DNA from 3 places in the Anaerostipes sp. AF04-45 genome. Region 2 is predicted to be linked to each of the others. Evidence: predicted binding sites of a transcription regulator. Region 2 holds the regulator's gene; each other region holds the start of a gene.
What was found. The regulator Rex, encoded in region 2, represses fermentation and respiration genes when NADH is low (regulators of the CRP and FNR family bind a similar motif). The targets are predictions, from matches to a motif close to ATTGTTAANTANTTAACAAT.

Region 1 (10,838 bases), on a different contig from region 2:
AGCCATGAGCGATGTTTGCAAAAGGACCGCCGTGTACAAAGGCCGGCGTATGTTCCAGCGTCTGGATCAGGTTCGGCTTTAAGGCATCCTTTAAGAGGGCCGCCATGGCTCCCACAGCATTTAATTCCGCTGCTGTCACAGGTTCTTTATCCATATTATAGGCAACAATGATCTTGCCTAAACGTTTCTTCAGATCTTCCATGTCATTTGCAAGGCAGAGAATTGCCATAATCTCGGAGGCCACCGTGATCACAAAGTGATCTTCACGGACAACTCCGTCCACTTTTCTTCCCAATCCCACGACAATATTTCTCAGTGCCCTGTCATTCATATCCAGGCATCGTTTCCAGACGATGTCTCTCGTATCGATCCTCAGTGCATTTCCCTGCTGAATATGATTGTCAATCATGGCTGCCAAAAGATTATTTGCGGAAGTGATGGCATGAAAGTCACCGGTAAAGTGAAGATTTAAGTCTTCCATCGGCACCACCTGGGCATATCCGCCTCCGGCAGCACCTCCTTTGATCCCGAAGCACGGTCCGAGAGAAGGTTCTCTTAACGCAGCCACCGTTTTCTTCCCGAGCTTTGTGAGTCCCTGTGCGAGACCAATGCTGGTCGTAGTTTTTCCTTCTCCCGCCGGAGTCGGATTGATCGCCGTCACAAGTACAAGCTTCCCGTCCTCACGATCCTTGATTTCGTTCATGAATCCGGAAGACAGCTTCGCTTTATATTTGCCGTACAGCTCAAGATCGTCTTCACTGATCCCAAGAGACGCCGCTACTTCCCTGATTGGCTGTAACTTTGCTTCCTGTGCAATCTGAATGTCTGTTTTCATTGGTTGGATTCCTTTCTTCTATAAATATTCCTCTTTGTATTGTTCAAATTCTTCCTGGCTCATAAGAACCTTACGGGGCTTTGTGCCTTCCTCTTCTCCGACGATCCCGGCTTCACAGAGCTGGTCCATCAACCTTGCCGCCCTGTTGAATCCGATCTTAAAAATCCTCTGAAGGCTTGCAATGGATGCTTTGTCCTTATCTATGATAAATTTGGCCGCATCTTCAAAATATTCGTCTCTGTCTGCCGAAACCGATGCCTTCACACTGGCCGTCTCCATTTTTTCTTTGATCTCACTGCCGTAGTCATCTTCTATGTTCTGGCTCTTTAAGAAGTCTACGACACGTCCCACTTCCTCATCGCTGATAAATGCTCCCTGGACCCGGACCGGCTTCTGGTATCCTGCCGGATAAAAGAGCATATCTCCTTTTCCTAAGAGCTTCTCTGCTCCGTTCATGTCAATGATCGTGCGGGAATCCACCCCGGAGGACACAGAAAATGCGATTCTTGAAGGGACATTAGCCTTGATCAGTCCTGTGATGACATTGACAGATGGTCTCTGGGTGGCAATGATCAGATGGATGCCTGCCGCTCTGGCAAGCTGAGAAAGCCTTACGATCGCATCCTCTACCTCACCCGGCGCAACCATCATAAGGTCCGCAAGCTCATCCACAATAATGACGATCTGAGGCAGCGGCTGGAAGTCTTCACCTTCCATTCCCTTTTCCATCATCTCTTTTACTTTTTCATTATATCCGGTCAGATTTCTTACATTGACGTCCGCAAACTTCTTATAGCGGTCTCCCATCTCCATAACTGCCCAGTTAAGCGCGCTGGATGCCTGCTTGGGATCTGTGACCACCGGGATGAGAAGATGCGGGATTCCCTGATATGTACTCAGTTCCACGACTTTGGGATCGATCATGATCAGCTTCACATCGTTGGGACTTGCTTTATATAAAATACTCATGATCAGCGTATTGATACACACTGATTTCCCGGAACCTGTGGCACCTGCAATCAAAAGGTGCGGCATCTTTGCAATGTCTGAGATAATCACCTTGCCAGCCAGATTCTTTCCTACCGCAAACGCGATATTGGAAGAGAAGCGTTTAAAGTCATTATTTTCAATCAGATCCCGGAACATGACCACCTGATTGGTCTTATTCGGCACTTCGATGCCCACTGCTGCCTTTCCCGGAATCGGAGCTTCGATCCGTATGTCCGGGGCCGCCAGATTCAGTTTAATATCATCGGAAAGCCCGACGATCTTGCTGACCTTTACTCCCTGCTCCGGCTGAAGTTCAAACCTGGTAACAGACGGCCCGCAGCTGATGTCCGTAATCGTCACATTGACGCCGAAGTTTCTCAGCGTCTGCTCCAGCTTCAGGGCTGTCTTTTTAAGTTCTGCCTGACTGTTTCCTCCGGCCTTCTTTCCCTTTTTCAGCAGAGTCACCGGCGGAAACACATAATCTCCCTCCTCCAGCGCAGAAGGATGTATGGAAATCTCCGGTATAGGTTCAGGCTCTGATTTCTCTCTGTTCACAAAAGATCTTTTGCCCGGCTTCAGCTCCGGCTCCTCCGGCAGTACTTCCTCATCGGGCTGTCCGATCATCTCGTCCAGATCAAACGGCTTGTCCGGTTCTTTTGCCGGCTCTTCCGGCATCAGAGTAAGGTCATCCAGTACCTTTGACTGTTTCTCTCTCCTTTTCAGCTTTAAGTCTGGAAGCTTTGGAGTCTTGATTCCTGATGCCTGCCTGTCCTCTTTTTCTTTTGGCTTTCTCTTATCAGCTGTTTTGGTCTTCTTTCCTGAAGTCCGTTCGGGTGCAAAAAATGCTGCCACACGCTTTACAAAGGAGAGCAGTGATCTCTCAGTAATCAGTATCATAGAAATTGCTGTCAAAAAAAATACGACAACATAACTTCCTGCCAGTCCCAGCTCCTTATACAGAAAAGAAGCGATGACACCTCCGACCACTCCGCCTCCCGCATGATGTTCCGATCCGTACCGGTACAACACTGCTGCATCAGACATACGGATGTCTGTCGCCATCTGCCATATCGCCGCAGTCATACACAGGAGCAGAACAATAAAAAAAGACTTCTTTACCGAGATGCTGCTATACTGATTGGAGATCAGCAGAAGGATCATGATCAATATAACAATAGGAGCAGCATAGTGAACACCGCCCAGCACTCCGAACAGCGCGGAACTTACCGTGTTTCCCACTTTTCCGCAGAGTCTGAAATTACTCAAAAATAAAAAAAGACAAACTGCAAAACTTAACAGAACCGCAATTTCCTGATAGAACCCTGCAAAGTCTTTTTGCTTTTTCTTCTTTCGTGCTGTGTTTCTTCTCTTTCTTTTTTTTGCTGCCATTCTTCTGGAATCTCTTTTCTTCTTATATTTAATACTCAACAACCCTTCATCAAAAGAGTTATATGACTATTTTACAATTAACCTAAATAAATGTAAAGAGCCTGGACAGAACTCTTTGGTTCCGTTCAGACTCTTTTGTATCTTTGAAATATAATGAATATCAGTATTTTGCTGTCTCAGGCGGAATGAACTGCTCTGCTTCATTCACGAACTTCTTAACCTGTACACCCGCTTTGACTACCGGGATATTGGTTCCGGCTCCGGCAACGCATCCTCCCGGACATCCCATTCCTTCGATCAGGTACCCGTTCTTCTTGCCGGCTTTTGCCTGAAGAAGCATCTTCTTGCATTCTGCGAGTCCTTCCACATGGTCAATCTTCACATCCACTCCCGGATGGTATTCTTTTACGCATGCTTCAATAGCCGCGGCAACACCGCTTGCGACTGCATATCCGCGTCCTGCACCGAACGCATCGTTCATCTCGACTTCCTTGTCGTAAGTACTGAAATCAATATCCTTGGCGGTAAACATGCCGTCCAATTCTTCAAATGTAATGACAAAATCCACTTCACTTCTGACAGACTTTCTGGAAGCTTCCAGTTTTTTAGCCACACAAGGACCGACGAATACGATTTTTGCGTTCTTGTTGGTCTGTCTTGCGGCTCTGGCTGTCGCCACCATCGGGGTCAGTGAATTTGAAATCTGGTCGATCAGTTCAGGGAAGTACTTTTTCCCGAGCATAGACCAGGACGGACAGCAGGAGGTCAAAAGGAACGGCACCTCTCCTGTAGCAACTCCATGTGCATAGTGATCCGCTTCTTCCAGGGCACCTGCATCCGCTCCCACTGCCACTTCCCATACGTCGGCAAATCCGATCTCCAGCAGTGCGGCCTTCACCTTGGCAGGGGTTGCCTTCGGCCCAAACTGTCCAACAAAAGCAGGGGCCAGGATGGCGATGACTTCGTTGCCTTCATTCATGGCTTTGATCAGCTGGTAGATCTGTGACTTGTCTGCAATGGCTCCAAACGGACAGTTGACCATGCACATGCCGCAGGATACACATTTGTCAGGATTAATGGTAGCACGTCCTGCATAATCAGTCTCGATCGCTCCCACGCCACAGGCTACTTCACACGGCCTTTTTCTCTCATGGATCGCACTGTATGGGCATACTTTCTGGCACTGTCCGCACTTAATGCACTTTTCCTGATCAATGTAGGAATATCCGTCCACAAAACTGATTGCATTTTTCGGACATACTTCCATACATGGATGTGCCATACATCCCTGACACTCTCCTCCTACAATGAATGCTCTGTCCTTGCAGGCGTTGCATGCTGCCGGGATCACCTGCAGAAGCGGCGGCTCGTAGTATTTTTCAGCAATGTTGCTCTGTTTGATTCCTTTTGTTATTCTTGCAGGCTTATCAGCAGGTCTTAAAGACATCCCCATGGCAAGACGGATTCTCTCTCCTACCACTGCCCTTTCACGATAAATACTGTCGCGGTATGTCGGCAGCTCACCTTTCACTAATTCGTACGGCAGATCCTCGATTTCTTCAAGGTCTCTTTGTTCATAGGCAAATTTAGCAATCTCTGTAAATACCTTTTTTCTGATCTCTCGGACCGGGGTCTCAATTCCTCTCATAGCTCCTCCTTTAATGTTCGTTAAAATAAAAACAATCTATTATCATTCTACACTACTTTTACCCGAAATTAAAGGATTTTTTTGCTTTTTTTGTACTTTATTCTGTACACCGGAACCCCCGGTTTTTTCTCAGTTTTCCGAGGTATTTTGTATGAGTTCCTTAAGCTTTGCAAAGGCCTCGCTCATGCCCCCGATTTCATTGATCAGGCCCAGTTCCACCGCCTGTTCTCCCTCAAGTACGGTTCCTGCGTCTTTCACCTGTTCTCCGATGTGCAGCATCAGTTCTTCCACCTTATCCTCCGCAATGTCAGAGTGATCGCTGATGAATCTGGTAATACGGTCCTGAATCTTCTCAATATTACGGTAGCTTTGAAGCACACCGATGAAGGTTCCGCTGGAGCGCACCGGATGGATCATCATTGTTGCACTTTTAACAATAAATGAATAGTCAGAAGAGACTGCAAGAGGCACTCCGATGGAATGGCTCCCTCCCAATACAAGCGTTACCGTTGGTTTACTCAGGGAAGCAATCATTTCCGCAAGGGCAAGCCCACATTCCACATCCCCTCCAACCGTATTGAGCAGAATCAGTATCCCCTTGATATCGTCAGAGTACTCTGCTTTGGCAAGCGCAGGGATCATATGCTCATATTTGGTTGTCTTGGAGTTCTGCGGGGACAGCTGATGCCCCTCGATCTCTCCTATGACCGTCATGACATGAATCCCGCCCAGGTCCAGTTCTCCGGTATCTCTTATCTCATTTCTTTGATCTTCATTCATATCGAAATCCTCACTTTGATTTAATAAAAAGGAAGAAGCGCAGTGCTTCTCCCTTTTATTGTCTGTCATTATGAGTAAGATTATTCTTCTTCGATTTCAAAAGATACAAGCAGATCTTCCTGATTGACCTGTTCGCCTTCATTAACGTAGATCTTATCCACCTTTCCGTTAACTTTGGATACGACGGTGGTTTCCATCTTCATTGCTTCCACGGTAAGAAGCGGCATATTCACAGTTACCGGATCTCCCTCTTTTACGAGGACTTTTCCGACGGTTCCAGGAATTGTTGAGCCTAAATGTCCCGGATTGCTCTTATCCGCTTTGATCCTGTGGTCGGCCTTGACTTCCAGGTTGCGGTCTAAGATCTTCACTTCACGCATGGAACCGTTGACCTCGAATTCCAGCAGACGGTATCCGTTCTCATCGGGTTCTGACATATCCACAAACTTGATGATCAAATCTTTTCCTTCTCCGATGGTCAGTGTCGTCTCCTCACCCTTTCTCAGCCCGTAGAAATACACATGGCTTTCCAGCCTTGTGACGTCATTGTAAGCCTCAAAATGTCTGCAGTAATCCTCATATACTTTCGGATACATCGCATAGCTGATGGCTTTGCGGTGAAGCGTCTTTTCGTCTTCCATTGTATCAATATAAAAGAACTCTTTGAGCCCTTTCTTGATCTGATCGAAATCTTCCGGAGGAATCAGGCTTCCCGGACGGACGGTGATCGGCTCTTTGCCTTTCAGCACGATAGCCTGAAGTTCTTTCGGGAATCCGCCTTCCGGCTGTCCGATCATTCCTTCAAAATATTCGACTACGGAATCAGGATAAGATAATCCTCTGCCCTCTGTCAGAATATTTTCTTTGGTCAGACCGTTTTTAAACATAAAGATGGCAAAGTCTCCGACGACTTTAGAGGAAGGCGTAACTTTTACAATATTTCCAAGCAGATCATTGGCATCTTTGTACAGACTCTTGATCTCCTCAAAATCCTCTGCTGCTCCCATCTCTTTTACCTGAGCCAGCAGGTTGGAGTACTGTCCTCCCGGGATCTCATACTTGTAGATCTCTGTGTTCGGAGCGTCCATGCCGCTTTCAAACTGTTTATAAACCGGTCTCAGTCTCTCATAGTACTGGCTTAATTCTGTGAGTTCATCCGGAACTAATCCCGTATCCCTCTCGGTTCCCCTGAGTGCCTCTGTAAGAGAGTTCATGGACGGGTTGCTTGTCATGGAACTCATAGATCCGATGGCACAGTCAACAATATCCACTCCCGCTTCCGCTGCTTTCAGCAGAGTGCTGACTCCGTTTCCGGTGGAATCATGGGTATGCAGATTAACCGGTATATTCAGTTCTTCTTTTAACGTTTTGATGAGCTTTTCGGCTGCATAAGGCTTTACAAGCCCTGCCATATCTTTGATGGTAAAGATGTGGCATCCCAGGCTTTCCAATTCTTTTGCCTTTTTTACATAGTAATCCAGTGTATATTTTGTCTCATCCGGATTCAGAATATCCCCGGTATAACAGATAGCTCCTTCCACGATCTTACCGGTCTTTAAAGCCGTTTCAATCGGAAGCTTCATATTCTCAACCCAGTTTAAGCTGTCAAAAATACGGAATACATCGACTCCGCGGGATGCCGCCTCTTCGATAAAGGTTGTCACTACATTGTCCGGATAATTCTTGTATCCGACCGCATTGGACGCCCGAAGAAGCATCTGAATCAGGGTATTCGGCATTCTTTCTCTTAAGAGTGCCAGTCTTACCCACGGAGATTCCTTTAAGAAGCGGTAAGAAGTATCGTATGTGGCTCCTCCCCACGCTTCCATGGAAAATGCATTTGCCATGTACTGGTTGGATGCCTTGGCAGCCCCTGCAAGATCCTTCGTTCTCATACGGGTGGCCATCAAAGACTGCTGGGCATCTCTCATTGTTGTGTCAGTTACATAAAGTTTTTTATCATTTAAGATCTTCTGAGTATAACCTTCGGCTCCGAGTTTTAAAAATTCATCCCTGGCGCCGTAAATCTCTTTCTTTTTGTCATACTTCGGAAGCACACGGTCTTCGAAAAACGGTTTTTCTTCTGCCTTCTGTTCGTTGACCATTTTATTTCCGAGGAACTCCAGAATCTTTGTGGCACGGTCCTGGGATGCGGCGAAAAGGAACAGCTCAGGAGTATCTTCTATAAATGTCGTATAGCACTGTCCTGATTTAAAAGTCTCATGGTTAAGGACATTGATCAGGAACGGGATGTTGGTCTTGATACCCCGGATTCTTGTCTCTTTCAGCACACGGGTAGACTTCATCACAGCCCCTAAGAACGTACGGTCATGAGAGCATGCCTTTACGAGGAGACTGTCATAATATGGAGTGATCTCTGCCCCTGCATATGCATTTCCTCCGTCCAGGCGGATTCCGTTTCCGGCTCCGGAACGGTATACTGTGATCTTTCCTGTATCCGGCAGGAAGTTGTTTGAAGGATCTTCGGTGGTGATACGTGTCTGAATAGCATAGCCCGTAGTTTCCACACTTTCCTGAGAAGGAATCTGAATCTCATCAGAGTCAAGGGCATACCCCTGAGCAACGAGGATCTGCGTCTGTACGATATCGATCCCTGTTACCATCTCTGTCACCGTGTGTTCTACCTGAACCCTCGGATTCATCTCGATGAAGTAAGGATTGTTATCGGCATCCACAAGAAACTCTAAGGTTCCGGCGTTGCGGTATCCGACCGTCTTTGCCAGCCTTAACGAACTGTCAAATATCACCTTCCTTGTCTCTTCCGGAATGCTGAAGGCCGGTGCATACTCTACCACCTTCTGGTGACGCCGCTGAACGGAACAGTCACGGTCATACAGATGAACGACATTGCCGTAGTTATCTCCGATGATCTGTACTTCAATATGTTTCGGACTTTTCAGGTACTTTTCAATAAAAATCTGATCGTCTCCGAATGCCTTTTTGGATTCATCTCTTGCTTCCGCATATTCCTTCGGCATATCTTCTGCCGTGTGAACGATGCGCATGCCGCGTCCGCCGCCTCCGTTGGATGCTTTCAGCATCACAGGATATCCGACCTTCTCTGCAATCTCAATGACTTCTTTTTCACTATGTACCGCATGGTCCACACCCGGTATGATCGGCACATCCGCTTTGATTGCCATCTGCTTGGAAGAGATTTTATCTCCCATCGCCCTCATGATGTCAGATGTCGGTCCGATAAAGGTAATCCCGTGTCTCTCACAGGCATCTACAAATTCCGGATTTTCAGACAGGAATCCATACCCCGGATGGATCGCATCCACATTTTTCTCTTTGGCAATCCGGATGATGGTCTTGATATCCAGATACGCATCGATCGGTCCTTTATCCGGATTCAGCTGATATGACTCATCCGCCTTGGAGCGGAACAATGCATAGCGGTCTTCTTTTGAAAATACACCAACAGTGGTAATCCCCAGCTCATTGAGAGCACGGAATACACGGATCGCAATCTCACCGCGGTTGGCTACTAATACTTTTTTAAATTTCTTTATTTGCATTGGTAAACTACTCCTTATATAAAATTTGTCTTTCCTGACAGGACAATGATCCGCCACAGCAAGACGTATTAGAAAACATTATAGCTTAAAATCAGCCATATTACAATAGCCGATTCAAAGGGAACCCCCGACAGGTCAAAAAAAGACGGTTTCCTGCATCGGAAACCGCCCCGTCAATCTCTTATTCTGCATCCTCTGCATTGTCATTGAGCAATGCTTTCATGCTCAAGCTGATCTTCTTTTCATCCTTTTTGAAGTCAACGACTTTGGCTGTGATTTCCTGTCCAACGGATAAAACATCAGATGGCTTGTCAATATGTTCCTTGGCAATCTGAGAAACGTGAAGCAGTGCGTCAATGCCTGATTCCAGCTCAACAAATGCTCCGAAATCTGTCATACGTGCGACTTTTCCGTCCACAACATTGCCAACTTTGTATTTCTCTTCTGCCTTTAACCATGGATTTTCCTCTGGGAATTTCAGGCTCAGCGCGATCTTTTCACCCTGGATATCCTTGATCAGTACAGTTACCTTATCACCGATAGAAAATACCTTTTTCGGATTTTCCACACGTCCCCAGGACATCTCTGAAATATGAAGCAGTCCGTCTGCGCCGCCTAAGTCGATGAATGCACCGAAGTCTGTCACGTTCTTGACAACTCCGTCGATCTTCATTCCAGGCTCGATCTTTGCGAATAATTCTTTCTGTTTTTCTTTCTTTGCAGCCACTAACAACTGCTTGCGGTCTCCGATGACTCTTCTCTTTCTCGGGTTAAACTCACTGATGACAAACTCGATTTCCTGTCCGTCGTATTTCTTTAAGTCTCTCTCGTAAGAATCAGATACAAGGCTTGCCGGGATGAAGACTCTCGCCTCATCAATAATCACACTTAAACCACCATCTAAAACCTGAGCCACAGGCGCTTTGAGCACTTCCTTGTTTTCGTAAGCTTCTTCCAGGCGCTTGTTGCCTTTTTCTGCTGCCAGTCTCTTATATGTCAACAACACTTGTCCTTCTCCGTCGTTCACTTTAAGGACTTTTGTCTCCATCGTATCCCCTACTTTGGCGATCGTTGTTAAATCTAAGTTAGCCGCATCATTAGAGTACTCACTGCGTGTCAGGATACCGTCAGCTTTGTAACCGATGTTTAAGATGATCTCATCTGGTTTTACGTCAATGACTGTTCCTTCCACTACCTCTCCGTTACGAATCGTAACTAAACTTTCCTCTAATAATTGTTCAAAACTCTTTTCCGTCATGCTAGCATGAACCTCCTTGATAATTTTCTCTGGGGTGGATGCCCCCGCTGTAATACCTACCTTACCAGTCGATTCAAAAAGTTTCAAATCCAGGTCTTTAAGTGTCTGCACAAAAAAGGTGTTCCCACACTCTTTTTTGCTGATCTCATATAATTTCTGGCTGTTAGAACTTTGTCTGTCGCCAATGACAATCATTGCATCTACATCGTGTGCTATAGATTTTGCTTCCAGTTGACGCTCTTCTGTGGCATTACAAATTGTATTACATACTTCTATATGATAACTCTTTTCCTTGATAATTTCAACTATATCTTGAAATTTATTGTAATTAAATGTCGTCTGTGAAACAACGCAGGCCGGTTTGTCTCCGAGTTCGACTCCCGAAAGCCCCTCTGC
Region 2 (10,838 bases):
GATCTTCGGGATGCCCTGGAAAAGTTACAGCTGAATGATGCTTCACTGCAGTTTGAGCCGGAGACATCAGTGGCGCTTGGATTCGGATTCCGCTGTGGATTCTTAGGGCTTTTGCACCTGGAGATCATCCAGGAGCGTTTGGAAAGGGAATACAATCTGGATCTGGTGACCACTGCACCGGGCGTTGTATACCGGGTATATAAGACTGACGGTACGATGATTGAGCTGACCAATCCGTCCAATCTTCCGGATCCATCCCAGATTGATTATATGGAAGAACCGATTGTTTCAGCAGAGATTATGGTCACATCCGACTATGTGGGAGCGATCATGGGACTGTGCCAGGAGCGCAGAGGCGTTTATATCGGAATGGAATATATCGAGGAAGGACGGGCTGTTTTAAGGTATGAACTTCCGCTCAATGAAATCATTTATGACTTTTTCGATGCCCTGAAATCACGCTCCAGAGGGTATGCATCTCTGGATTATGAGATGAAGGGATATCAGAGATCAGAGCTCGTGAAACTGGATATCCTGATCAACAAAGAAGAAGTAGATGCACTGTCCTTCATCGTTCATGCCGAGACGGCTTACGAGAGGGGAAGAAAAATGTGTTCCAAGCTGAAGGAAGAAATTCCAAGGCATTTATTTGAAATCCCTATACAGGCGGCAGTGGGCAGCAAGATCATTGCCAGGGAGACCGTAAAGGCTATGCGGAAAGATGTGCTGGCCAAGTGCTACGGCGGCGATATCTCCAGGAAAAGAAAACTTCTGGAGAAACAGAAACAGGGAAAGAAGCGGATGCGTCAGGTAGGCAATGTAGAAATTCCTCAGGAAGCATTCATGAGTGTGCTGAAATTAGATGAAGACTAGAGAACTTGAACTGTACCTTCATATACCGTTCTGCAAAAAAAAATGCAGTTACTGTGATTTCTGTTCGTTTCCGGCCGGAGATGATGAGATCAGCAGCTATATACGAAAGCTTCGGCAGGAAATTCTGCACTGGGGAAGGCTTCTTAAACGCCCGTCAGTGAGCACGGTATTTATCGGAGGAGGAACTCCTTCCCTGATTCCGGGAGCACAGATAGAATCTTTGATGAATACGGTCAGAGATTCTTTTTCCTGTGCAGAAAACATGGAGTGCACGATCGAAGCCAATCCCGGCACTGTCACAAGAGAAAAACTTTCGGCCTATCAAAACTGCGGGATCAACAGGATCAGTTTCGGACTTCAGAGCGCGAGGGAAGAAGAACTGAAGATTTTAGGCCGGATTCACACATTTGAGGACTTTGTCTCGGGATTTTATATGGCCCGGGACTGCGGATTCCAAAACATCAATGTAGATCTGATGAATGCGGTTCCTATGCAGACGATGGAGTCGATGGAACAGACCCTGTTAAAAACTGCAGAACTTGAGCCGGAACATCTCTCAGTTTACAGCCTGATCATCGAAGAAGGGACACCTTTTTATGATATGAAAGGGCTGGATGATCTCCTGCCGACGGAAGATGAGGACGCGGCCATGTATGAAAGGACGGAAAAGATCCTTCATACCTTAGGCTATGAAAGGTATGAGCTGTCAAACTATGCCAGACCGGGATATGAATGCAGACATAACTGCGGATATTGGACAGGGAAACCATACCTGGGATTTGGTTTGGCGGCGTCTTCTTATTTTAGGGGAAAACGCTTTACAAATCCGGCAGATATGGAAAAATACCTGTCAATAACAGATTTTAGCGGCATATTTGAAAAAGAAACAGAACTGACCAAAAAAGAAGAGATGGAAGAGTATATGTTTTTGGGGCTACGGATGACAAAAGGGATCTCAAAAACGGAATTTTCCAAGCGGTTCGGGACAGGTATCCTGGATGTTTACCGGGAACCTATCCAAGAACTCTCTGGAAAAGGCTTGTTAGAACAGGATGCCGAAAGAATCTGGATCCCGCAGCAGGCCTTGTTTTTAAGCAATCAGGTAATGATGGAGTTTCTTTTATAGATCCAGAAGTTTCTGAACGTTGATCTGTCCCCATCCCTGATGATTTCTCGGAGTGGAAAGCTTGTCACAATTGTACCGAAGTTTCATTTTTACATCTTTGTTCGTATAATACGGGTAACGCTCCAAAAGCAGGGCGATGGCCCCGGAAACTGCCGGTGTTGCCATGGAAGTGCCGCTCTTGATGCTGTGCCCTCCGTTCAGGCCGCAGGAATATATATTTGTTCCGGGAGCCACAACGTCCGGCTTCATGACGCAGGAAGAGGTAGGCCCTCTGCTGGAATAATTTTTTGCAAAGCGCTGAGAACCCATGGGACGGCTGGCATCGTCGCTGGAGCCTACGGTAATGATCTTGCGGCTGTTGCCCGGCGCTGTGATGGAATGATCTCTGGGGCCGTTATTTCCGCTGGCGATGCAGACGACCAGTCCGTCATCCCACAGCTGGTTGACCTGCTTCACAATCGCATTGGCAGCTTCGTCATTTCCGGAAGCAGGAGTGCCGATAGAAATATTTACAATCCGGATTCCATACTGTTTGTGAAAATGGTGGATCCAGGACAGGCCGTTTAAGAACGTGCGCTGATTCCCGTTTCCAAGCGCATCCAGAACCTTGAGGGAAATAATATGTGCTGCAGGTGCAATGCCGCAGCTTGCAGATGCGGCAATCCCCGCGATATGGGTCCCGTGTCCATTGTCATCATAAGGATATGATCTGTGGTGTACATAATCTATGAATCCGGCGATCCGCTGATCGGCCGGATAAAATTCTTTATGGGGATAGATACCGGTATCCAGGAAGGCAATCCCTATATTCTTCCCCAGGAAGCCATGTTTATGGGCGATATCCGCATGGATGATCTGTGATATTAGCTTCATAAAATATTGTCTCCTAATAAGTGTTATAGTATAGAATACGCCGGAAACACAGAAAAGCCAGAACATTTTGCGCAGGCTATTCCCACTGAAAGAATTTGGGGGATGCGAAGGTACAGATTACTGCGATGCAGACAATGGTCACAGCCGGAACAATCACACTGCCAAGCTCCTCTCCCAGAGAAGCGGCTTTCAGTAGCTTGATTCCCTGAGTCAGCGGCATAATATCTGCAGTTTTCTGCAGCACTTTGGGCATGACTTCATAGGGAAGTGTTGCGCCTGAAAAAATCAGCATCGGAAAGTACAGCAGACTTGCGGCGACACTCGCTATCTTAGTATTCGGAGCAATACCGCCTACCAGCATGCCGATGCTGAACATAGACACAATGACCAGGAGATAACATCCCAGAAAACTCAAAAAAGATCCGCGGAACTGATATCCAAAGAAAAGAACGGCTTCGGCATAGAGCAGGATCAGAGAAACAGCCGCATATAAAGTATAAATTGTCACCTGTACCGCTAAGATCATGGAAGGGCTGACCGGCGTAACCTTGTAGCGCTTTAAAATACCCTTGCTCCGATAATCAGAGACAACCAGCGGCAATCCCATCACACCTCCTGCACAGATGGATATGGTGGTGACGGCTCCGAACGACTGTTCCAGAAATGAGTATCCGGCACCGCCGAATGCGGGTCTGTCTCCATAAATAATTCCCATGACTGCCAGTACCGCAAGAGGCACACAGATTGCAAAAATAAACATATCCATTCCTCTCAGAGATAATTTTAATTCTGTTTTCAGCATTGTCTTAAAAGTTTTCATCAATTCATTCCTCCTCGTCTGTATACCAAAGATAAGCGTCTTCAAAATGATCAAAAGGACTCGATGCAACTGCCTCCGCCGCCGTACCGTAAAATATGATGTTTCCCTTTTTTAAAATACAGATGCAGTCACACAGGTTCTCGATCTCATCCATAAAATGGGACGTCAGGAAAATCGTCAGTCCATCTTCCTTGAGTGAGGAGAGTATATTCCACACTTGGCGTCTGGCCCTGGCGTCCAGACCGGTCGTCAGCTCGTCCAAAAAGACAACTTCAGGATTGGGTATGAGTGCGAGGATAATAAATAGTCTTTGTTTCTCGCCGCCGGATAAATCTTTGATCTGGCTTTTGGCTTTTTCGGAAATTCCAAACTTTTGCAGTAGTTTTTTCGGATCTGCGGATTCCTGATAGAGAGCAGCGGTAACTTCACAAAGTTCTGAGACGGTAATATTATCCTGATAAGCTGCCTCCTGAAATTGGACACCTACCTTTTGAAACAGCTGCTTTCTGGATGTCTGCGGATTCATTCCCAGAATGGATATGGTTCCGCTGTCTGCCGTCTTTGTACCTAAAATGCATTCAATCGTTGTGCTCTTGCCTGCGCCATTGGCCCCGATCAGGCCGAAAACTGTTCCGCGCTTTACGGATAAACTGATATTGTCTGCCGCAGGCGTTTTGTTGTAGGTTTTACATAATTTTTCTGCTTTGATCACTTCATTCATGAAGGATACCTCCTTGTTTTATTGTAAAAAAAGAATACCACCAACGAAAACATTGGTGGTAAAGTGGAGGGTTTAAGAAAATTGTTTTTTCATTCTTTTTAAGCTGCATATCATTTTCAAAACATTATTCTCGGCAGTCAGCAGAGAAGTAACCAGTTTGTCGCACACCGCAATAATATCGTCATCTTTATTGGGAGTATCCAAAACTTCTTTGATATCAATCCCGGGATTTTTTGACAGGTGCCCAAGCAGACGCAGAATGGATTCCAAAGAATAATTTGCACACCTCAGGGAGCGAATGATTTTGAGCCTCTGTATATCCTGACTCGTATATATGCGGTATCCATTCTGCCTGCGTTTTACAGTCAAAAGGCCGTTCATTTCCCAATTTCTCAGAGCATCCATAGAAATGCCGAGATACCGGGAGACTTCCCTGCGTTTCATGGGATGGGTATGTTCCTGTGATCCGCCGGATAAAATCTCTGTTACGATTTCGACTGCCTCTTCGGCATTGGCTTGTTCCTTTCTGATCTGTGCCAGGTATTCTTCTGCCAATACCAGAGCCCTGGGAAAATCACAGGATGCCGCTGTTTTTACAATCCGGACAGCCTTTTTTCTCAGTCCGTTCTGCAGTACCTCCATTTGAAAAGCCAGCCGGGCCAGCCGGAACTGCTCAATATTAAGATCAGTAAAAATGCGGTATCCATTGCTCTGCCGTTCCGGTTTTGAGATCAGCCCTGCGTTTTCGTACAGCCGGACAGTATTGGGATGAATTCCTATGAGCTTTGCAACCTCAGATGTTTTATAAGTATTCATGTAAAAACCTCCATTCATGGCTCCAGCATAACACAGATCAGAAATATGGTGATATAGTGGAGGGTTTTGGACTCCGCGTTACAATTTTCTTACAGAATAAAAAATGACATTGGTTTGATGGTTCCCAATGTCATTTTTCGACTGATTTAATTAAATCCAATGAACTTCCGTGCTGCTTTGTAAGCTGCGATGACAACTTTCCGGCCTCCGTAGCCCGGGAGGTTTACGGCATTTCCAACAAGAGATCCCCGGATCTGACGGTATAGTTTTGTGTTTTTCGATTTCAGGTACTTCCAGAGTTCCTTCTTCATCTGAAGATGCTCCGGTATGCCGGATTTGATGGCAATGACAGATGATACCGTCATGATGATGCTCAGATAGTGTTTCATGTAGCGGTATAACGGCTTGTTTACCAGCTCAAAGCTGCTCATATAATCGATCATGGCTTTGGTGACAAAAAACTGCTGGTCGATCCGTTTGATCATATTGGCTTCATTGACAGACTGATCGTCCCTTCCGATGAAGTAGCGGTAAAAATTTACATCCAGATAGTAAATCGTCTTCACATATGGAAGCGGTTTGAAAACGTAAAGGTTGTCTACATAAAAAGTATGTTCCGGCAGGCACAGACGGCACTCATGGAGAAGAGAAGTACGGTAAATGACGGAATGCATGAGAATGTACTGACTCAGAGGAAAACGCTTTACATCATCCCAGGTAAAAATCTGTTCAACCGGGATCGTATGGCGGTAATGAATCACGGTTTTTCTCTTCACACCCTGTTTCTCATAGACATAGTTTGACATAAACATGTCTATAATGGTTCCCTGGCGGTAAAAGGTCTCTAATTGATTGAAGATTTCCTCATAGGCATGTTCGTTTACCCAGTCGTCACTGTCCACCACCTTAAAATAAATCCCTTTGGCATGAGCGATACCAGTGTTTACTGCACCGCCGTGGCCTTTGTTCTTTTGATGGATCGCCCGGCAGATACCGGGATATTTGTTTTCATATTCATCGGCGATCATGCCGGTATTGTCCGTGGAACCATCGTCTATGATGAGGATCTCAACTTTGTCTCCTCCGGTCAGCAATGTATCTATGCAGTGTCTCATATATTCCTGGGAATTATAACACGGCACAGCAAACGATATTAATTTCATTTTGTAACCTCCTAAAAATGGTACTTAGTCTATTATAACAAATTTTTGTAAAAATACCATGGCATTTTCACTCAGTTTCTTCTGACAGGGTCTCCCATTCTTCATAAAGGGTTTCCAGATGTTCCTCATTCCGGACTTTGGCAGCGGAGAGTTCCAGCAGTTTCTTTGTGTTGACTGCGTTCTCCGGCAGACACATTTCTTCGTCAAGCTTTGTGCTTTCCGCTTCCAGTTCCTCGATTTCCTGTTCTATTTTTTTCAGGCGGTTTTCTCTTTTCCGACGCTTTGCGTCTTCTTCCTTTTGCTTCTGCCAGCTCAGCTTCGTATCGGATACAGACTCAGTTTCAGCGTTCTGTACCTCTTTCGTGCCTTCCTTCTCCTTTTCGATAAGATAGTGCTGGTAGTCGCCCGGATAAGAGTGCAGACCGTCTTTCGGAGAGAGTTCCAAAATTCTTGTGGCTGTCTTGTTGATAAAATAGCGGTCGTGAGACACGTAAAGAACCGTGCCTGTGTACTGGGACAGGGCGGATTCCAGGATTTCTTTGGAGTGAATGTCCAGGTGGTTGGTAGGCTCATCAAGAATCAGAAAATTGGCATGGGAAAGCATAAGTTTCGCAAGAGATACCCGTCCCTTTTCACCGCCGCTTAAGGAAGAAACAAGTTTAAAGACATCTTCTCCTTTAAAAAGGAAAGCAGCCAGTGTATTTCTGATTTTTGTGTTGGTCAGTTCCGGAAAGGAATCAGATATCTCCTCGAAGATTGTCTTATCCGGATGCAGGTTGTCCTGTGCCTGATCGTAATATCCGATGGAAACTTGGGAACCGAGCTTAATCAGTCCTTTGTTTTTGGCAATTTGTTTGCAGATGATTTTTAACATCGTAGTCTTGCCGGTTCCGTTGGCGCCGATCAATGCCACGCGCTCACCGCGAAATATTTCAAAATTTATATCGGAAAACAGCATATGCGGCCCGAAACTTTTTTCCAGATGTTCCACCGTTAAGACATCGTTTCCGCTGATCACCGACGGTTCGATGGCAAAGCGCATTTTTCCGTCGACTTCCACAGGCTTTTCGATCACATCAATTTTGTTCAGCATCTTTTCACGGCTCTCGGCCCGGCGGATGGATTTTTCCTGGTTAAATTGTTTTAGTTTTTCAATGACCGCCTTCTGGTGACGGATCTCCTGCTGCTGGTTTTCGTACTCCTTCAAGCGGATTGCCTTTACCTGATCCCTTTTTTTAATAAAAGAAGTGTAGTTGCCGTCAAAGAGCATCGCGTGACCCGACTCAATCTCCATGACTTTGTTGACGATCTTGTCCAGGAAATACCGGTCATGGGAGACCAGGATGACAGCGCCCTCATAGTGGCTTAAATAGGTTTCCAGCCACTGGATCGAATCTACATCCAAATGGTTGGTAGGCTCATCCAGGAGAAGGATCTCTGGCTTCATCAGCAGGAGTTTTCCGAGAGCGACCCTTGTCTTTTGTCCTCCGGACAGAGTCTCGATTTTTTTTTGAAAATCTTCCTCTTGAAACCCGAGTCCTTTTAAGATTCCTGTGATCTCACTTTTATAAGCAAAACCGTTTTTCTGTTCAAATAAATGAGTGGCCCTGGTGTATTCCTCCATCTTTTCTTCGAGCTCTGTGCCGCTTAAATGCTTCATCATATGCTCCAGAGAGCGGAGTTTTTTGTCCAGTTCGATCACATCCTGTTTTATGGTCAAAAGCTCTTCATAAATGGTGCGGGAAGAAGTATGGTCCTGATGCTGTGCGAGATAGCCGATATCGGCGTCCTTCTTTTTGTGGATCTCCCCGTCATCGGGTGTCATCTGATCCATGATGATCTTGAGCAGGGTGGACTTTCCGGCACCGTTTAAGCCGATGACGGCAAGCCGGTCCTTTTCATTGATATGAAAGGAAATTCCTTTCAGGACTTCCTGGTCGACAAATGTTTTATGTATATTCTGACAAGATAAAACCATAGTGCACTCCTTCAAAATTTCTAAGCTGTAAAAATTCTTTATAAGCATAACATAATTTCTGAAAAAACGCACTGAAAAGTTTGACAGATATTAGACAATCTTATATAATTTATTTAATTTGAGTAGTTAATAAAATAAGTGGGAGGGTAATAATGTCATCAATGGATAAGAATATATCACCGGCAGTTATAAAGAGATTACCTAGATATTACCGTTATTTGGGGGCTTTGAAAGCAAAAAATATTACGAGGATCTCATCCAAAGAGCTGAGCGAGAGGATGAAAGTAACTGCATCCCAGATCCGGCAGGACCTGAATAATTTTGGAGGTTTCGGGCAGCAAGGATACGGCTACAATGTAGAAAATCTTTACGTGGAGATCGGAAAGATTCTGGGACTTGACAAAAGCAATCAGATGATCATCGTTGGTGCCGGCAATCTGGGGCAGGCATTGGCTAATTATCAGGATTTTAACAATAACAGCATTGGTTTTCAGGTGATTGCGCTGTTCGATGTGAATCCGAAGCTGATCGGCATCACGGTGCACGGAGTGGAAGTGCACGATATTGACGATATGGAAGAGTTTATAAAGAATCATGAGATCAAGATTGCAGCCCTCACGCTTCCGCAGGACCAGGCGCCGAAGATTGCCAAAGATCTTGTGTCGTGGGGCATCAAAGGATTTTGGAACTTTGCCCCTGTGGATCTCACGCTGCCGGACAGTGTGACCGTGGAGAATGTCCATTTGGCAGAAAGCCTCATGACGCTGACTTACAATATTCACAGCAGGGAAGACAGCGAAGGCGCGGAGTAAAGACGGGAGGAACGCCATGATTGTCGGTATAGGAACTGACCTGATAGAAATCGGGCGGGTACAGAAGATGGTGGAGAGAAAGAACCGCCTGAGCCGGATTTTTTCAGAAGAGGAACTGGCATGCGCAGGTTTAAACAGTACGACTCTTGCTGGTAATTTTGCAGTTAAAGAAGCCGTTTCCAAGGTATTTGGAACCGGCTTCTTCGGATTGGAGCCCTATGAGATCGGAGTGTTTCGGAATTCAAAAGGAGCACCTTATGTGAAACTCACAGGCAGAGCCGAAAAAATGGCATCAGATAGGAAGATTACGAAATTTCATGTGTCGGTTACGAACACAGGGGGGCTGGCACAGGCTTTTGTCATAGGAGAGTGTCTATGAAATATGTTTTAAAAAATCAGGAAATGCAGGATGTTGATAAGGAGACCATACAGAAGATAGGGATTCCTGGCCTGGTGCTGATGGAGAGGGCCAGCGAAAAAATTGCCCGAAGGCTCATGGAAACAGTCAGAAAAAATAACAGGATTCTTTCTGTGGCAGGATGCGGAAATAACGGGGGAGATGCGCTGGCTGCGGCCAGAATCCTTCTGGAAGAAGGGTATTCAGTGGATTTTACAGTCGTAGGGGATCTGTCTCAGGCATCCGCAGACTTAAAGACGCAGTACGATATCCTTGCACGGCTTGGATATGAGCAAAAAGAAGAGATAGATTATAAGGATTATGACTGGATTTTGGAAGGACTGTTTGGCGTAGGCCTTTCCAGAGAGGTATCGGGGACATACCGTACTGCTGTGGAAAGGATTAATGGAAGCGGAGCTAAAGTCATGTCAGTCGATATTTCCTCCGGAATCAGCGGGGATACGGGAAAAGTCCTTGGATGCGCCGTAAAATCAGACGCTACGGTGACCTTCGGCGGTCCCAAGGCAGGACATCTGCTCTATCCGGGAAAAGAATATGCGGGCCGGCTGTATGTAGAAAAGATCGGTTTCTTTGATTCTGTTTTGAAGAAACATGCAGGGGGCTTCACATACGATAGGAAAGATTTAGAAAGACTTCCGGGCCGTTTTGCGGATTCTCACAAGGGCACCTACGGAAAAGTCCTGATCATAGCAGGAAATGAGACGATGTCTGGGGCTGCTTATTTTTCGGCAAAGAGTGCCCTGCGCATGGGCAGCGGACTGGTAAAGGTGATTTCCTGCGAAGCCAATCGTCCGATTCTGCAGTCCATGCTTCCGGAAGTGCTGTTCGGGACATATGAGGATGTAAAAGATGCCCTCGAATGGTGTGACTGTATCTTATTCGGACCCGGAATGGGAGTCTCAGAGCGGACCAAAGAATTATTAGAAGAAGTTTTACAGCGCGGAACAAAGCCTCTTTTGCTGGATGCGGACGGCCTGAATACGGTCAGCCGTTATGGAATGGAGATCGATCATCCGGGAGGGTGCGTTTTCACACCGCATCTTCTGGAAGCTGCAAGGCTCCTTGGAATATCCGCAGAGCAGGTGAAAGAAACTCTGACGGATGCGGGACAGAAGCTTTCGGACAGATTCCGCGCCACTGTTGTGCTGAAAGATGCGGCAACGCTTGTAGTGTCAGGCAGCCGGCCTGTTTATTATAACAGCAGCGGAAACAATGGAATGGCCACAGGGGGGAGCGGC
Region 3 (10,838 bases), on a different contig from region 2:
TCAACCCTGAGTCAAACGTACAGTTCGGAGAAGGAGGAGCCGGAACTTTTTCCGACGGAAAGCTCAATACGGCAGTGAAGGACAAATACGGGCGGAACCGGTTTGTGCTGGAAACCTTTGTGCAGTATGGGGCACCGGAAGAAATCTTATATGACGGAAAACCGCATATCGGGACAGATCTGCTCTGCATGGTTGTGGCAAATATGAGAAATGCTATACAGCAAGCAGGAGGAACGATCCGGTTCGAAAACAAGGTAACAGATTTGGTAATAAAAAGAGGAAGACTGACGGCGCTTGTGATCAATGGAACAGAGACACTTCCGTGCGATACTGCAGTGCTGGCAGTGGGACACAGTGCCAGAGATACCTTTGAAATGCTGTATAAAAGAAAGCTTCATATGACGCCGAAAGCTTTTGCCGTCGGGGTAAGGGTTGAGCATCCGAGGCAGAAGATCGACGAATTTCAGTATGGAAAAGGGGCGGCGGATAAAAAACTGCCCACGGCTTCCTATAAACTTACTTACAGAGCTTCATGCGGCAGGAGCGTCTATTCTTTTTGTATGTGCCCCGGAGGATTTGTGGTGAATGCGTCTTCAGAAAAAGGAAGGCTGACAGTCAATGGAATGAGCAATCACGACCGTATGGCGAGAAATTCAAACAGTGCGGTCATCGCCAGTGTGACGCCGGAGGATTTTGGATCAGAACATCCGCTGGCCGGCATCGAATTCCAGAGAAAGTGGGAGGAGAAAGCTTATCTGGCCGGAAACGGAGCCATACCCGTTCAGACGTTTTCAGATTTTAAGGAAGATAAAAAGACTGATAAATTCGGAAAGATCCTTCCTAATACAAAAGGGAAAACAGCATTTGCAAATATAAGGGAATGTCTGCCGGACGAGGTTTCAGAGGCAATCATTGAGGGAATGGATGCTTTTGAGAAAAAAATCAAAGGATTTTCTGATGGCGATACAGTCCTGAGCGGAATAGAGGCGAGAACCTCATCCCCTCTCCGGATGGAAAGGGATGAGTCATTTCAGGGCAGTATTTCCGGGATCTATCCATGCGGGGAAGGCGCAGGATATGCCGGAGGCATCACGTCTGCGGCTATGGACGGCATCAAAACGGCGGAACAATTAATCGAAAATATGGATAAAAAATACAACATATTGTGATGTTTAACATCTGGACACACAATATATATTGGTTTATAATAAAGGACAGAATAATTGAAAGGGTGAAGATAAATGAAAGTGATTAAGAGAAATGGCAGTAAAGTAGATTTTGATCCGTCTAAAATTGAACTTGCCATCTTAAAAGCCATGAGGTACGGGAGCGGGGTTGTGGATGAAAAATGTGCAAAAGATATTTCCTTTGAGATCCATGAGGAACATCAGGGAGACGAGGATATCAGCATTTACCGGATCGAAGATCAGGTATTTGAAAAGCTCATTCAAAAAGACCAGATTCTGACGGCCAAGGCCTATGAGGGATACCGGAAGGTCAGAGAGTTCCAGAGAGAGACCAATACCATTGACAATGAGGTGTTCGGCATCGTGACCGGAGAGAACCAGGAAGCTTTGGATGAAAACTCCAACAAAGATCCGAATATACTGGCAACCCAGAGGGATCTGATCGCAGGAGAATTTTCCAGAGACTACTGCAGGAGGATGATGCTTCCGCCTAAAATTGTCCAGGCACATGATGACGGCATCATTCATTTTCACGATATGGACTATTACATACAGCAGATGCACAACTGTGACCTTGTAGACTTAAAGGATATGTTTAAAAACGGAACGGTGATAAACGGCAAACTGATCGAGACTCCCAAGTCCCTCCAGACGGCTTGTACGGTTGCGACCCAGATCGTGCAGCAGGTGGCAAACGGTCAGTATGGAGGCCAGACCATTTCGCTTTCCCATTTGGCGCCCTTTGTAAGAGTGAGTTTAAATAAACATAAAGAAAAGGTGAAAAAGGAAGGGGAGATGATCGGAAAAGCGTATACGGAACGGGAAGTAGAATTGATCGCCGAAGACCGTCTTCACGATGAGATCGTTTCCGGCATCCAGACGATCCAGTATCAGATCAATACCTTTTCAACAACCAACGGACAGGCTCCGTTTTTGTCTGTCTTCATGTACATCAGCGAAGAACCGGAATATGAAAAAGAAACGGCGATGCTGATCGAAGAAATGTTAAGGCAGCGGTATGAGGGAATGAAAAATCCGGTGGGAGCCTATGTGACACCTGCATTTCCAAAGCTTTTGTATGTTTTGGATGAAAACAACGTGCCGAAAGACAGCAGGTACCGCTATCTGACGGATCTGGCGGTCAAATGTGTGGCAAAACGCATGATGCCCGATTTTATTTCGGCAAAGATTATGAAGAAGAACTACAAAGGGGAAGTGTTCCCTTGCATGGGATGCCGAAGCTTTCTGGCCCCATGGAAAGATGAAGAAGGCAATTATAAATGGTACGGCAGATTTAACCAGGGAGTCGTGACGATTAACCTGGCCGATGTGGGATTGTCTGCGGAGCAGGATATGGAGAAATTCTGGAATATCCTCGACGAACGCCTGAGTCTGTGCCGGGAAGCGCTGATGCTGCGGCACGAGAGCCTGAAAGGCACTTTGTCAGATGTGAGTCCCATTCACTGGCAGTTCGGAGCTATCGCAAGGCTGAGGCCGGGCGAGACCATTGACAAGCTATTGGAAGGCGGCTATTCTACACTTTCCCTCGGATACATCGGTTTGTACGAGTGCGTTCTTTCCCTTCTCGGAAAAAGCCATACGACAGAGGATGGGGACGAACTGGCTGTCAGGATCATGGAGCGCCTCCGGGGAGCATGTGACCGGTGGAAAGCAGAGTCCGGACTCGGATTCAGCGTGTACGGAACTCCTGCAGAGTCTACGACTTATACATTTGCGAGAAGCTTAAAGAGACGGTTTGGTGTTGTGGAAGGAATCACGGATAAAGATTACATTACAAATTCTTACCATGTAAACGTGACAGAACCGATCGATGCTTTTGAAAAACTTGGATTTGAAGCGAAATTCCAGAGCATTTCTTCCGGCGGGGCCATCAGTTACGTGGAGGTGACGAACCTGAATCAGAATCCGGAAGCGCTGTCTGCTCTGATCGACTATATGTACGATACGATTCAGTACGCCGAGATCAATACAAAGTCAGACTACTGTCAGGAATGCGGATTTGACGGGGAAATTCTTCTGGATGAGAACTACGAGTGGTACTGCCCAAACTGCGGCAACAGAAGCCACAAGACTTTAAACGTATGCCGCAGGACCTGCGGATATCTGGGAGATAATTTCTGGAACAAGGGGCGTACCCAGGAGATCGGAGAACGGTTTGTCCACTTGGATAATCAGGTGCAAGAGGTGAACTAAATGCGGTACGCACAGATCAGAAAGACCGACATTTCAAACGGGACCGGCATCAGGACCTCCCTGTTTGTCCAGGGGTGCACGAGGAAGTGTAAGGGCTGTTTTAATCCGGAGACATGGGATTTTGAAGGCGGCCATGAATGGAATGAACAGGCGGAAGAAGAATTCTTAACACTGACCGCAGGAGAGCATATAGCCGGGGCAACAATTCTCGGAGGAGAGCCCATGGAACCTGAAAACCGGCGTCCGGTCAGAGAACTGTTGAGGAAGCTCAAAGAGCGCTGTCCGGAAAAAAATATCTGGATGTATTCTTCTTATCTGTTTGAAGAGATCATGGAGTTTGATCCTAAGGTACTTCAATATTTGGATGTTTTAGTGGACGGACCTTTTGTGGAAGAAAAAAAGGATTTAAATTTAAGATTCCGGGGAAGCAGTAATCAAAGAGTCATCGACGTGAAAGCATCATTGGAAAGCAAAACGGTAATCCTTCTTGAGGTTTAAGGATAAACCCAGAAGAATTCTGATTTCATCAGATTCTTCTGGGTTTTTAACGATGTCGATTTTTCGGTGATAATGCATTGATTTTTTTTGAGAAAGAGGCTACAATAATCATAAACTGCGCTGACCGGGGATCAGCGGGAATAGGACAGGACTTCAGCATTATGGAAAACAGAGAAAAACTAAAAGATAAGAAGCGGATCGTAGTAAAAGTAGGGACTTCTTCCCTGATCCATCCGAAGACAGGACAGCTAAACTTATTCCGGCTTGAAAAGCTGGTTCGTGTCCTGACAGACATTCACAACAGCGGAAAAGATGTGATCTTAGTATCGTCCGGAGCCATCGGGGTCGGGTTTAAAGCACTGGGACTCAAGGAACGCCCGGAATCCCTGCCGATGAAGCAGGCCTGCTCTGCCGTGGGGCAGGGACAGCTGATGATGATCTATCAAAAGCTGTTTGCAGAGTACAATCAGGGTTCAGCCCAGATCCTTATCACAAAAGAGACGATGCTGAACGATATGCGCAGGTTTAATGCGAGAAATACATTTAACCAGCTGCTGAGTCTGGGCATTATTCCTATCGTGAACGAAAACGACACCGTCTCCACGGAAGAGATTGAGTTCGGAGACAATGACACTTTATCTGCGGTGGTCACTGCGGTAGTAGAAGGGGATCTTTTGATCCTTCTTACAGATATCGACGGATTATATACAGACGACCCGCATAGAAATAAAAGAGCAAAACTTATTTCAGAAGTACCCGTGATCACGGAAGAGATCGAAAATATGGCAAAAGGAGCTGTGACGAAGGTAGGAACCGGAGGCATGGCCACAAAGATCGCGGCTGCAAACATCGTAACAGACTGCGGGGCCGATATGGTCATAGCAAACAGCAGAGATTTAAATGATTTAAACAGGATTATAGGGGGCAGGGAGATCGGAACGCTTTTCTTGGCCCATAAAAGAGAACATTTTAATTTTCGGAAATATCTTACGGAATGTCCGTATTTAAACTCATAATTCAGACTGGAAAGGAATAGTATGAACGAAGACAAGATTAGAAGAATCAATGAATTATATCATCTGGAAAAGTCCGTCGGGCTTTCAGAGAAGGAAAAGAAGGAGCAGAAGAAGCTTCGAGAAGAATATATACAGTCTGTCCGGGCAAATCTGCGCGGCCAGCTGAATCATATCAGCATAAAGAATGAGGACGGAAGCGTGACTCCGCTGAAGCCAAAGGGAAAGCATTGAGATAAAATAGCAGGGAGGTTGTTATGTTAGAACAATTAGGAAGACAGGCAAAAGAAGCGTCGGTCGTTCTGGCGCAGGTATCCATGAATGACAAAAACGAGCTGCTCAGGGAAGCGGCAGACCAGCTTGTGACAAATCAGAATTATATTCTTTCGGAGAATGTGAAAGACGTGAAAGCTGCCATGGAGCGCGGGATGTCAGAGGCACTGGTGGACCGGCTGACTTTGACGGTAGACAGGATCGAAGGCATGGCAGAAGGACTCAGACAGGTGGCGGATCTGGAAGATCCCATTGGGGCAGTCACTGAGATGAAGCCCAATAAAAGCGGACTGCTGATCGGAAAGAAAGTCGTTCCTCTGGGTGTTGTAGGAATCATCTATGAATCCCGGCCCAATGTTACTGCGGATGCGTTTGCTCTCTGCTTTAAAACAGGAAACGCCTGTCTGCTCCGCGGCGGAAGCGATGCCATTCACTCCAATCTCGCGATTGCGAAAGTTCTCCAGGAATCTTTAGACAAGAAAAAGATGCCGGTATTCAGCATCCAGCTCCTGGAAGATACCAGCCGTGAAACTGCCACAAAGATGATGCAGATGACGGAATATATTGATGTCCTTATTCCAAGAGGAGGAGCCGGACTGATCCGGAGCGTCGTGAAAAACAGCACAGTTCCCGTGATTGAGACGGGAACCGGAAACTGCCACACTTACATCGATCAGTATGCAGATCCGAAAATGGCTGTCGACATCGTGGTCAACGCAAAGACTCAAAGGCTCGGAACCTGCAATACATGTGAGTCTCTGGTCATACATAAAGATGTTGTACAGACCCATCTTCCGGCTATCGTAGAGGCTCTGCTCCAAAAGGGAGTGCAGGTCAGAGGAGACGAGAGAGTCATGGTAGTCAGTGACCGGGTGATGAAAGCGGCGGAAGAAGACTGGGGCACGGAATATCTGGATGCTGTTATCTCGATAAAGGTTGTGGACAGCTTTGATGAGGCGGTAGAACATATCAACCGCTACAACACAAAACATTCCGAGGCGATCGTCACAGATTCCTATTCTCATGCCCAGGAGTTTCTGGAGAAGATCGACGCGGCTGCGGTCTATGTGAATGCTTCCACGAGGTTCACAGACGGATTCGAGTTCGGCTTTGGTGCAGAGATCGGAATCAGCACTCAAAAGATTCACGCAAGGGGACCTATGGGACTCGATGCACTGACGACTACCAAATTTATTATTTATGGCAATGGACAGATCAGGCATTAGATAAAACTTCAAAGAGGGAGTTCTCAGAATCGGGGACTCCTTTTAGATTGACAATTAATTCACATATAGAACCCGGCATTGTTTCTTTTTCTGTGCAAAAAGTTGAATAAAGTGAAAGAATGAAAAGATTTTAGTGAGATGTATGTTATTTTGTGGGATTTCGTTTGTGAAAAAAATGTCGAAAGTTGATTTTGCATGCTAAACAATTTATCATTAAAGATATGGAAATTTAAGAAAAGAGAAAGGAAGGCTTAAAAATGGCATTGTTTACATTTAGCGGCGGAGTTCATCCGGATGACGGGAAAGAATACGCAAAAAATTCCCCGATCACCGAATATCTGCCGAAAGGAGATGTTGTTTTACCTGTCGGCCAGCACATCGGGGCACCTGCGAAACCGATCGTACAAAAAGGTGATCAGGTACTGGCGGGACAGAAGGTTGCAGAGGCAGGCGGTTTTGTGTCAGCCAATATTTACAGCTCTGTTTCGGGTACGGTGAAAGCGATTGAGCCGAGAGTGACTCCCGCCGGAGCGAAAGTAAATGCGATTGTAATAGAAAACGACGGAGAATTCAAAGAAGCGGAGTTTCAGGCAAAGCCGTATCAGGATATGACCAGAGACGAGGTTCTCGCTGCGATCAAAGACGCAGGAATCGTCGGACTCGGAGGAGCAGGTTTCCCTACTCATGTGAAGCTGGCTCCGAAAGATCCGGATGCCATCGAGTACATCATTGTCAATGGTGCGGAGTGTGAGCCTTACATAACCGGAGATTACAGGATCATGATGGAGACTCCGGAAGTCCTCGTGGAAGGGCTGAACATTGTTCTGGACTTATTCCCGAAAGCAAAAGGGATCATCGCAGTGGAAGATAATAAAAAAGATGCCATTGCAAAAGTCAGCGATTGTGTCAAAGGGGATGCAAGGATTTCGGTTGCGGAGCTGAAGACAAAATATCCGCAGGGAGCAGAGCGTTCCCTGATCTATGCGACAACGGGAAGAGCCATCAATTCCAGCATGCTTCCGGCAGATGCAGGATGTATTGTGGACAACGTGGCAACAATTGTTGCTGTGAAGGACGCAGTAAAAGAAGGGAAACCTTTATTTCAGCGTGTTGTGACAGTGACAGGAGACGCCATAGAAAGTCCGAAGAATCTTTTAGTGCGCACCGGAACGAATGTCAGCGAGCTGATCGAAGCAGCCGGCGGATTTAAGGGGCAGCCTGAAAAGGTGATTTCCGGAGGTCCGATGATGGGAATGGCTATGTTTACTACTGATGTTCCGGCAGTCAAAACATTTTCTTCTCTGCTGGCATTTACAAAGGACCCGGTGTCTGCCGTAGAGCCGAGCAACTGTATCAACTGCGGGCGATGTGTCAGCGTCTGTCCTCAGAAGTTAATGCCGGCGAGACTGTCCGTACTGGCAGATAACAATAACTTTGAAGCATTTGAAGCTCTCCATGGCGATGAGTGTGTGGAATGCGGATGCTGTTCTTTTATCTGTCCGGCGAAGAGAAACCTGGCACAGTCAATGAAGACAGGACGCAAACAGGTCTTGGCAAATCGTAGAAAGAAGTAAAGGAGAGGTACATATGAACGAAACATTATATCGTGTTTCAGCAAACCCGCACGTAAGGGACAAAAGCTCAACACAAAGCATTATGCTGGATGTAATCCTTGCATTACTCCCGGCCACAGTTTTTGGTATCTATATCTTCGGTGCATCTGCGGCTGTGACCATTGCGGTCTCCATTGTCACCTGTGTGGCTGCTGAGTATATATATCAGAAGTTAATGAAACAAAAAGTATCGGTAAGCGATCTGAGCGCGGCTGTGACCGGACTCCTGCTTGCACTGAACCTGCCGGCAGGTGTTCCTTTATGGATGCCGGTGCTGGGCGGCCTGTTTGCCATCATTGTCGTAAAACAGGTTTTCGGCGGCCTGGGACAGAATTTTATGAACCCGGCATTGGGAGCCCGCTGTTTTCTGATGATCTCTTTCGCGGCAAGAATGACAACATTTACATATGACGGTGTCACCACTGCGACTCCTCTTGCACTGCTGAAGGCGGGAAAGAGTGTAGACCTGGGAAGTGTCTTTACAGGATTCATCCCCGGAACGATCGGAGAGACATCCGCCGTCCTTCTCCTCCTGGGAGGAGCCTACCTGGTATTAAAGAAAGTGATCTCACCGCTGATCCCATGCATCTATGTGGCGACGGTGGCTGTCTTCGTACTGCTTTTTGGAGGACATGGCTTCGATCTCACCTACATGGCGTCTGAGATTTTTTCCGGCGGTTTGATGCTCGGTGCGATCTTCATGGCAACGGACTATGTAACTTCACCGATCACTTCCAGAGGAAAGATCATCTTCGGCGTCCTCTGCGGACTGCTGACCGGTATTTTCCGACTGTTCGGACCGATGGCAGAGGGAGTTTCTTACTCTATTATCATTGCGAACCTGGTTGTTCCTCTGATTGAAAAGATTACGGTTCCGACTCCGTTTGGAATTGTGAAGGCAAAAGGAGGCAAAGACAATGAATAAAAGTTTAGTAAATGACTGTATTAAATTATTTATCATCACTCTGGCTGCCGGACTGATCCTTGGATTCGTTTACAACGTGACCAAAGATCCGATTGCAAAGCAGGAAGAAAAGACAAAACAGGAAGCATACAAGGCTGTGTTCAAAGACGCAGACCGTTTTGAGGCAGTGAAACTTGATAAAAAAGAGATAAACAAAGCTTTAAAGGCAAAGAATCTGGGCCAGAATACGGTCAGTGAGATTGCCAAAGCAGTAGATAAGGACGGAAAAGGTCTTGGATATGTATTCTCCGTGACAAACCCTGACGGATACGGCGGAGATATCACTCTCTCTGTCGGCGTCAAAAATGACGGTACGGTCAACGGATATGAGACTCTGACGATCAATGAGACCGCGGGCCTTGGTATGAAGGCAAAAGAAGAGGAGTTCAAGAGCAACTTTAACAATAAAAAAGCAAAGCAGTTTGAAGTCGTAAAAGACGGTTCCGGCAAGAGCGACGACGCAAAGGTCGATGCCATCAGCGGCGCTACGATCACCAGCCGTGCGGTGACAAGCGGAGTCAACAGCTGTGTTGCTTTAATGGATACATTGAAAGGAGGTAATTGAGATGAAAAGTAATCCGATAGAACGTTTGATCAACGGTATTGTCAAAGAAAATCCTACTTTCGTCTTAATGCTCGGTATGTGTCCTACCCTCGCGGTAACCACATCCGCCATCAACGGGGCAGGAATGGGACTTTCCACTACGGCCGTTTTAATGTTTTCCAATCTGATCATTGGACTCATGAGAAATATTATACCTGACAGAGTCCGTATTCCGGGCTATATTGTCATTATTGCATCTCTCGTAACGGTAGTGCAGTTCCTTTTGCAGGGATATGTGCCGTCACTGAATGCAAGCCTTGGAATCTACATTCCTTTGATCGTAGTAAACTGTATTATCCTGGGACGCGCAGAATCCTTTGCATCTAAGAACGGGGCAGTGCTCTCTTTCTTCGACGGTGTCGGAATGGGCCTTGGATTTACTGTTGCACTGACTGTGATCGGAGCCTTCCGTGAACTCCTCGGTGCAGGTACGATCTTTGGCGCAAAGATCATGCCGGCTGCTTATGAGCCGATTACGATCTTTATCCTGGCTCCCGGAGCATTCTTTGTCCTGGCCTGCCTTGTTGCAGTTCAGAATAAGGTAAGAAACAAGAAACCGAAAAAAGCAGGAGAGTCTCAGGCTTCCGGATGCGGCGACTGTGCAAGCTGCGGAAACGGTGCCTGCGGAAGCCGGTTTTTTGATAACAGTGTGGACGACAAATAGGGGGGATGAACAATGTCAAATTTATTATTAGTCGCAATCGGTGCGGCATTAGTTAATAACGTAGTATTGAGCCAGTTCTTAGGCCTTTGTCCTTTCCTTGGTGTATCCAAGAAGGTAGAGACCGCCGGCGGAATGGGCGCTGCGGTTATTTTCGTCATCACGATCGCCTCAGCGGTTACCTATTTCGTTTATGCTGGCATACTCGTGCCGTTTCATCTGGAATATCTTCAGACGATAGCATTTATTCTTGTCATTGCGGCATTGGTGCAGTTCGTGGAAATGTTTTTAAAGAAATCTATGCCGGCTCTCTATGAGTCTTTAGGCGTATATCTTCCGCTGATCACTACCAACTGTGCGGTGCTCGGTGTTGCATTGAATAACGTTCAGTATGATTACAACTTTATTACCAGTGTAGTCAACGGATTTGGAGTGGCTGTCGGATTTACCATCGCCATCGTGATCTTGGCCGGTATCCGCGAGAAACTAGAATACAACAACATCCCGGAATCTTTCAAAGGAATGCCGATCACTCTTGTCACGGCAGGTCTGATGGCTATCGCTTTCTTTGGATTCTCAGGAATC

Region 1: DWV34_RS12480 (4Fe-4S dicluster domain-containing protein) is a predicted target of Rex. The motif match lies at 4,879-4,898, and genes of this name have one in related genera.
Region 3: rsxC (electron transport complex subunit RsxC) is a predicted target of Rex. The motif match lies at 6,458-6,477, and genes of this name have one in related genera.

The regions. Positions count from the first base shown of each region.
Region 1 is NZ_QTXQ01000008.1:27,186-38,023, forward strand. It holds gene DWV34_RS12470 (formate--tetrahydrofolate ligase) at 1-835, opposite strand, end outside; gene DWV34_RS12475 (DNA translocase FtsK) at 854-3,214, opposite strand; gene DWV34_RS12480 (4Fe-4S dicluster domain-containing protein) at 3,375-4,862, opposite strand; gene DWV34_RS12485 (ClpP family protease) at 4,992-5,642, opposite strand; gene DWV34_RS12490 (pyruvate carboxylase) at 5,723-9,184, opposite strand; gene DWV34_RS12495 (bifunctional 4-hydroxy-3-methylbut-2-enyl diphosphate reductase/30S ribosomal protein S1) at 9,366-10,838, opposite strand, start outside.
Region 2 is NZ_QTXQ01000004.1:97,332-108,169, forward strand. It holds gene lepA (translation elongation factor 4) at 1-873, shown strand, start outside; gene hemW (radical SAM family heme chaperone HemW) at 863-1,999, shown strand; gene DWV34_RS07280 (S8 family peptidase) at 1,994-2,872, opposite strand; gene DWV34_RS07285 (ABC transporter permease) at 2,949-3,692, opposite strand; gene DWV34_RS07290 (ABC transporter ATP-binding protein) at 3,697-4,413, opposite strand; gene DWV34_RS07295 (MerR family transcriptional regulator) at 4,486-5,229, opposite strand; gene DWV34_RS07300 (glycosyltransferase family 2 protein) at 5,376-6,392, opposite strand; gene abc-f (ribosomal protection-like ABC-F family protein) at 6,460-8,370, opposite strand; gene DWV34_RS07310 (redox-sensing transcriptional repressor Rex) at 8,523-9,182, shown strand; gene acpS (holo-ACP synthase) at 9,199-9,561, shown strand; gene DWV34_RS07320 (bifunctional ADP-dependent NAD(P)H-hydrate dehydratase/NAD(P)H-hydrate epimerase) at 9,558-10,838, shown strand, end outside.
Region 3 is NZ_QTXQ01000017.1:10,399-21,236, forward strand. It holds gene DWV34_RS16375 (NAD(P)/FAD-dependent oxidoreductase) at 1-1,169, shown strand, start outside; gene nrdD (anaerobic ribonucleoside-triphosphate reductase) at 1,242-3,401, shown strand; gene nrdG (anaerobic ribonucleoside-triphosphate reductase activating protein) at 3,402-3,899, shown strand; gene proB (glutamate 5-kinase) at 4,061-4,915, shown strand; gene DWV34_RS16395 (DUF896 domain-containing protein) at 4,937-5,146, shown strand; gene DWV34_RS16400 (glutamate-5-semialdehyde dehydrogenase) at 5,170-6,411, shown strand; gene rsxC (electron transport complex subunit RsxC) at 6,669-7,985, shown strand; gene DWV34_RS16410 (RnfABCDGE type electron transport complex subunit D) at 7,999-8,949, shown strand; gene DWV34_RS16415 (RnfABCDGE type electron transport complex subunit G) at 8,942-9,553, shown strand; gene rsxE (electron transport complex subunit RsxE) at 9,555-10,256, shown strand; gene rsxA (electron transport complex subunit RsxA) at 10,269-10,838, shown strand, end outside.